Hydrogenophaga sp. SL48: one gene and its partner. The protein of the gene in region 2 interacts with the protein of the main gene of each other region in a pairwise test. Links are inferred from orthologs where the notes say so. Each region holds a gene or a part of one and is shown on either strand. Other genes may lie near its edges.

Region 1 (3,653 bases), 3.6 Mb from region 2 along the record:
GGCGTTCGGGCCCGGCGGGTGCGGGCGAGCCGGGCAGGCGCCGCAGCGCCAGCAAGCGCCAGGCGACGCCCGCGACAAAGACAAAAAGAGACAGCGCCAGCAGCGGGCCGCGCACCCAGTCCAGGAAATCCATGGAGAACCGTCCTTGATGTGGTCACCGGAGCTTGCACAGTACGCCCAATCCGCCCGAAAAACACATTCCGGTTGCGCTTCGCTGCTCGGGGGTTGATTCCCGTCATGCCTTGACGCCACCCGGTGCCGCAGGTGCACCCCGCTGGCGGTCCGGCCGTATCATGTCGGGTTGCCTTTTTGACGCCAGAAACCCGCCACTGGTGCACCGCCTTGAACCAGAACCCGACCCCGCTGACCGGCCCCGCGCTGGAGATGCCCACCCCGCTCAGCCCCGCCCACGCCGCGGCCCTGCGCACCGCGGCCACGCTTTCGGTGCGCGGCGCGCGCACGCACAACCTGAAGAACATCGACCTCGACATCCCCAAGCACGCGCTGGTGGTGATCACGGGCTTGTCGGGCTCGGGCAAATCGAGCCTGGCGTTTGACACCCTGTACGCCGAAGGCCAGCGCCGTTATGTGGAGAGCCTCTCGGCCTACGCGCGGCAGTTTCTGCAGCTGATGGACAAGCCCGACGTGGACCTGATCGAAGGCCTGTCGCCGGCGATCGCCATCGAGCAGAAGGCCACCAGCCACAACCCGCGCTCCACCGTGGGCACGGTGACCGAGATCCACGACTATCTGCGCTTGTTGTACGCCCGCGCCGGCACGCCGCACTGCCCCGAGCACGACCTGCCGCTGGCCTCGCAGAGCGTGGCGCAGATGGTGGACGCCGTGCTGGCGCTGCCGCCCGACACGCGGCTGATGATCCTGGCGCCGGTGGCGCGCGAGAAAAAGGGCGAGTTCCTGGAGCTGTTCGCCGACATGCAGGCCCAGGGCTACGTGCGCTTCCGCATCAACGGCGAGGTGCTGGACTTCGATGCCCTGCCGGCGCTGAAGAAGACCGAGAAACACAACATCGACGTCGTGATCGACCGCATCAAGGTGCGCACCGACGCGGCCGACGAAGGTGTGAACCCACTGCGACAGCGGCTCGCCGAGAGCTTCGAGGCTGCGCTGCGACTGGCCGAAGGCCGCGCCATCGCGGTCGAAATGGACGGCGGCGCCGAACACGGCTTCTCCGCCAAGTTCGCCTGCCCGGTCTGCAGCTACACCGTGGGCGAGCTGGAGCCGCGGCTCTTTTCGTTCAACTCGCCCATGGGTGCCTGCCCCAGCTGCGACGGCCTGGGCCACACCGAGGTGTTCGATCCCGAGCGCGTGGTCGCCTTCCCCACGCTCAGCCTGGCCAGCGGCGCCATCAAGGGCTGGGACCGGCGCAATGGCTACTACTTCGCCATGATCGAGAGCATCGCGGCGCACTACAAGTTCGACGCCGAAGCGGCCTGGGAATCGCTGCCCGAAGCGGTGCAGCAGGTGCTGCTCTACGGCTCTGGCGAAGAAGAGATCAAGTTCAGCTACGCGCTCGAATCGGGCGAACGCGCGGGCAAGAAGATCAGCAAGAAACACCCCTTCGAAGGCATCATCCGCAACTTCGAACGCCGCTACCGCGAGACCGACTCGGCCGCCGTGCGCGAAGAGCTGTCCCGCTACCGCGCCACCCAGCCCTGCCCCTCGTGCAACGGCACGCGCCTGCGCCTGGAGGCGCGCCACGTTTTCGTGGGCGAGGGCGAGCAGAAGCAGCCCATCTACAAGATCAGCCACATCACGCTCGGCGAGTCGCTGGCCTACTTCAGCGCGCTGCACCTGCCCGGCGCCAAGGGCGACATCGCCGCGCGCGTGATCAACGAGATCCGCCAGCGCCTGAAGTTCCTGAACGACGTGGGCCTGAACTACCTGAGCCTGGACCGCAGCGCCGACACGCTCTCGGGCGGCGAAGCGCAGCGCATCCGGCTGGCGAGCCAGATCGGCAGCGGCCTGACCGGCGTGATGTACGTGCTCGACGAGCCCAGCATCGGCCTGCACCAGCGCGACAACGACCGCCTCATCACCACCCTGCAGCACCTGCGCGACCTGGGCAACACGGTGCTGGTGGTGGAGCACGACGAGGACATGATCCGTTGCGCCGACCACGTGATCGACATGGGCCCCGGCGCGGGCGTGCACGGCGGCCACGTGATGGCGCAGGGCACCTGCGCCGAGGTGATGGCCACGCCCGGCTCACTGACGGGCCAGTACCTCAGCGGCGCGCGCGAGATCGCCGTGCCCTCGCGGCGCACGCCCTGGCTGCCGGTGAACAAGGCCGCCGCCGCGGCCAAGGCCGCGCCGATCAAGTCGCGCTTTCCCATGAGCCCCGCGGCCGAGCGCCGCAGCGCGCGCGAAGCGGCCCACCTGGCCTCGCTGGGCGAGCTGCAGGAAATCCGCGTCGTCAATGCCACCGGCCACAACCTCCAGGGCGTGAGCGTGGCTTTCCCGGTGGGCCTGCTGACCTGCGTGACCGGCGTCTCGGGCTCGGGCAAATCGACCCTGGTGAACGACACGCTCTACGCCGCCGTCTCGCGCACGCTCTACCGCTCGCACGAAGAGCCGGCCGAACACGAGGCCATCGAAGGCATCGAACACTTCGACAAGGTCATCAACGTCGATCAATCGCCGATCGGCCGCACGCCGCGCAGCAACCCGGCCACCTACACCGGCCTCTTCACCGGCATCCGCGAACTGATGGCCGAAATGCCCACCGCGAAAGAACGCGGTTACGGCCCGGGCCGCTTCAGCTTCAACGTGGCCGGCGGTCGCTGCGAGGCCTGCCAGGGCGACGGCGTGGTCAAGGTGGAGATGCACTTCCTGCCCGACGTCTACGTGCCTTGCGAGGTGTGCAGCGGCCAGCGCTACAACCGCGAAACGCTGGACGTGCAATACAAGGGCAAGAACATCGCGCAGATCCTGGACATGACGGTCGAGCAGGCCCACGCCTTCTTCACCGCCGTGCCCACGCTGCACCGCAAGCTGCAGACGCTGATGGACGTGGGCCTCACCTACATCCAGCTCGGCCAGAGCGCGACCACGCTCTCGGGCGGCGAGGCGCAGCGCGTCAAGCTCGCGCTGGAGCTGAGCAAACGCGACACCGGCCGCACGCTCTACATCCTGGACGAGCCCACCACCGGCCTGCACTTCGCCGACATCGAGCTGCTGCTGAAGGTGCTGCACCAGCTGCGCGACGCGGGCAACACCATCGTCGTGATCGAGCACAACCTCGACGTGATCAAGACCGCCGACTGGCTCATCGACATGGGCCCCGAAGGCGGCTCGGGCGGCGGCACCGTGGTGGGCGTGGGCACGCCGGAAGACATCGCCGCCAACGGCGAAAGCCACACAGGGCGCTATCTGGCGCGGCTGCTGGGCCGCTGAGCGAGCCCGGCGTTCAGGTCCGCTGTCGGCGGGTCTGGACGGCGTTCACAGGCCGCCCAGGTCCTCGATGGCGTCGATCACCATGCCGGTTCCCACGGCGATCAGCAGGATGTCGGTGGCCACGCGCACGAACTTGTGACCGGAGGGCGGCAGCCCCAGTTGCACCTGCACCGCCGCCGGCACCGCGTAATAAACGACAGAGGGAGGCAGCGGTTGGCCGCGGCGCCACTTCCAGGCCT
Region 2 (3,022 bases):
TCAGGAAGTCGGCGCCGATCTTCAGGCCGCCCGTGCCGCCGATGCCTTGCACCGTGGCCACGCGGCCACTTTTGACGACGTCGCTGTCCGCGCCAAAGACCAGGCCCTTGACGGCCGCGTCGTAAGCGACGATGCCGTCGATGGGCAGGTAACCACGGGCGGTGGGCTTCTCCATCATGGCTTTTTCAGCCGCCTGCACGCACTGCAGCAGGGGCAGCTTGCCGGTGTCGTCGAAATACACGCCCACGCCGAGGTTGACCTTGTTGGGGTTGGTGTCGGCAGCGAACTGCTCGTTCAGACCCAGGATGGGGTCGCGGGGGGCCATTTCGACGGCGGTGAACAAAGACATGTCAGAGGTCCTGAAGTGTTGAATGCGCAGGGGCTGTGGGGGATTCGCTGCCCAGGCAGCCCAGCGCTGATTGCGGTAGGCTGTCGGGTTGTCCCGCAATTTTATCCGCCCATGTCCGCCTCCCCGTCCGCTTCCCTGAGCCTTGTTGAGGAACCGACCGTGCCAGAGGGTGAATTCGTTCGCTTTCCCGGTTCACCGTTCGAGCTCTTCATGCCCTATCCGCCGGCGGGTGACCAGCCCACCGCGATTGCGCAACTGGTGGAGGGTGTGAACGATGGTGAGGTGTTCCAGACCTTGCTGGGCGTGACCGGCTCGGGCAAAACCTTCACCATGGCCAACGTGATCGCCCGCCTGGGGCGCCCGGCCATCGTGTTCGCGCCCAACAAGACGCTGGCCGCGCAGCTGTACAGCGAGTTCCGCGAGTTCTTCCCGAAGAACGCGGTCGAGTACTTCGTCAGCTACTACGACTACTACCAGCCCGAGGCCTATGTGCCGCAGCGCGACCTGTTCATCGAGAAGGACAGCGCGATCAACGAGCACATCGAGCAGATGCGGCTGAGTTGCACCAAGAGCATCCTGGAGCGGCGCGATGTGGTGATCGTGGCCACGGTGTCGGCGATCTACGGCATCGGCAAACCCGAGAGCTACCACCAGATGGTGATGCTGCTGCGGGTGGGCGACAAGATGGGCCAGCGCGACCTGATCGCGCAGCTGGTGCGCATGCAGTACGCGCGCAACGAGGCCGATTTTTCGCGCGGCAAGTTCCGCGTGCGCGGTGACACCATCGATGTGTTTCCGGCCGAACACAGCGAGATGGCGATCCGCATCGAGCTGTTCGACGACGAGATCGAAACCCTGCAACTGTTCGACCCGCTCACCGGCAAGGTGCGGCAGAAGATCCCCCGCTTCACGGTCTACCCCAGCAGTCACTACGTGACGCCGCGCGAGCAGGTGCTCAACGCGGTGGAGCTGATCAAGGACGAGCTGCGCGAGCGCCTGGGCCAGCTGGTGGGCATGGGCAAGCTGGTGGAGGCGCAGCGGCTGGAGCAGCGCACCCGGTTTGACCTGGAAATGCTCAGCGAGGTGGGCCACTGCAAGGGCATTGAAAACTACTCGCGCCACCTGTCGGGCAGCGCTGAGGGCGAGCCGCCGTCCACGCTGACGGACTACCTGCCCAAAGACGCGCTGATGTTCCTGGACGAGAGCCACGTGCTCATGGGCCAGTTCGGCGGCATGTACAACGGCGACCGCGCGCGCAAGACCACGCTGGTGGAGTACGGCTTCCGCCTGCCCAGCGCGCTGGACAACCGGCCGCTCAAGCTCGAAGAGTTCGAGCAGCGCATGCGCCAGGTGGTGTTCGTTTCGGCCACGCCGGCCGACTACGAAAAGACGCACTCGGGCCAGGTGGTGGAGCAACTGGTGCGCCCCACCGGTCTGGTGGACCCGGAGGTGGAGGTGCGACCCGCCACCCACCAGGTGGACGACGTGCTGCAGGAAATCCGCATCCGTGTCGAGAAGAACGAGCGCGTGCTCATCACCACGCTGACCAAGCGCATGGCCGAGCAGCTGACCGACTACCTGACGGAAAACGGCGTCAAGGTGCGTTACCTGCACAGCGATGTGGACACCGTCGAGCGCGTGGAAATTCTGCGCGACCTGCGACTGGGCGCGTTCGACGTGCTGGTCGGCATCAACCTGCTGCGCGAGGGCATCGACATTCCCGAGGTGTCGCTGGTGGCGATTCTCGATGCGGACAAGGAGGGCTTCCTGCGCTCCGAACGCAGCCTGATCCAGACCATCGGCCGCGCCGCTCGCAACCTGAACGGCCGCGCCATCCTGTACGCCGACCGCACCACCGATTCGATGGCGCGCGCCATCGGCGAGACCGAGCGGCGCCGCACCAAACAGATCGCGCACAACCTGGCCATGGGCATCGAGCCGCGCAGCATCAACAAGCGCATCAAGGACCTGATCGACGGTGTGTACAGCGAAAAGGCTGGCAAGGAAGCCGACCGCCTGGCCGCCGAGAGCGCGCTGCGCGCCAGCGTGGACGACATGAGCGAGAAGGATGTGGCGCGTGAGATCAAGCGGCTGGAGAAGCTGATGCTGGAGCACGCGCGCAACCTCGAATTCGAGAAGGCGGCGGGGGTGCGAGACCAGTTGGCGCACCTCAAGGCCCAGCTGTTTGGCGCTTCGGGGCGTGACCAGCTGGCCTGAGGTTCTGCCCCACAATGGAGGGCCAAGCGCCCACGCCGGGGCCGGCCAACAGAGCCGGGTCGTGGGCATCTCCCATAAGAAGACGCCACTCCACCCATGTCAGTTCTGCCTGAGCCGCACGAGTTGCCCGCCACGGACGGTGCCACGCGCATCTATCTGATCGAAGACGACCCCTCCATCGTGCAGTTTGTCCAGCGGGCACTGGTGTCGCGCCCATCGTGGCGTCTGGTGGGCCACTCGGGCAGCGTGGATCACGCTCGCCAGCACGCCCTGGCGGGTCGCGCGAATGTGTTTCTGGTGGACCTCGGGCTTCCGGACGGACGCGGGGAGGAGCTGTTGCGCTGGCTGGCGCACGAACGGCCCGATGCCGAATTGCTGGTGTTCACGGTGTTCGGTGGCGAGTCGAGCTTGGTGGCGGCACTGCAGGCAGGCGCTACAGGGTACGTTCTCAAAGGT

What was found.
Region 1: the proteins of uvrB (region 2) and uvrA interact in binary tests that used the Escherichia coli proteins (3 or more experiments, as listed by UniProt). The link is inferred for Hydrogenophaga sp. SL48 from one-to-one orthologs.

What each region holds. Positions count from the first base shown.
Region 1 is NZ_CP063400.1:4,988,916-4,992,568, reverse strand. The notes cover bases 31-3,614. They hold uvrA (excinuclease ABC subunit UvrA), read left to right. Parts: upstream 31-384; coding sequence 385-3,414; downstream 3,415-3,614. Other genes in these bases: IM738_RS23750 (RcnB family protein), read right to left, coding at 3,460-3,614; IM738_RS23760 (hypothetical protein), read right to left, coding at 31-133. Outside these bases: more of IM738_RS23760, read right to left, coding at 1-30; more of IM738_RS23750, read right to left, coding at 3,615-3,653. UniProt on the Escherichia coli protein: The UvrABC repair system catalyzes the recognition and processing of DNA lesions. UvrA is an ATPase and a DNA-binding protein. A damage recognition complex composed of 2 UvrA and 2 UvrB subunits scans DNA for abnormalities.
Region 2 is NZ_CP063400.1:1,368,956-1,371,977, forward strand. Bases 61-3,013 are described here. They hold uvrB (excinuclease ABC subunit UvrB), read left to right. Parts: upstream 61-460; coding sequence 461-2,566; downstream 2,567-3,013. Other genes in these bases: IM738_RS06550 (amino acid aminotransferase), read right to left, coding at 61-349; IM738_RS06560 (LuxR C-terminal-related transcriptional regulator), read left to right, coding at 2,663-3,013. Outside these bases: more of IM738_RS06550, read right to left, coding at 1-60; more of IM738_RS06560, read left to right, coding at 3,014-3,022. UniProt on the Escherichia coli protein: The UvrABC repair system catalyzes the recognition and processing of DNA lesions. A damage recognition complex composed of 2 UvrA and 2 UvrB subunits scans DNA for abnormalities.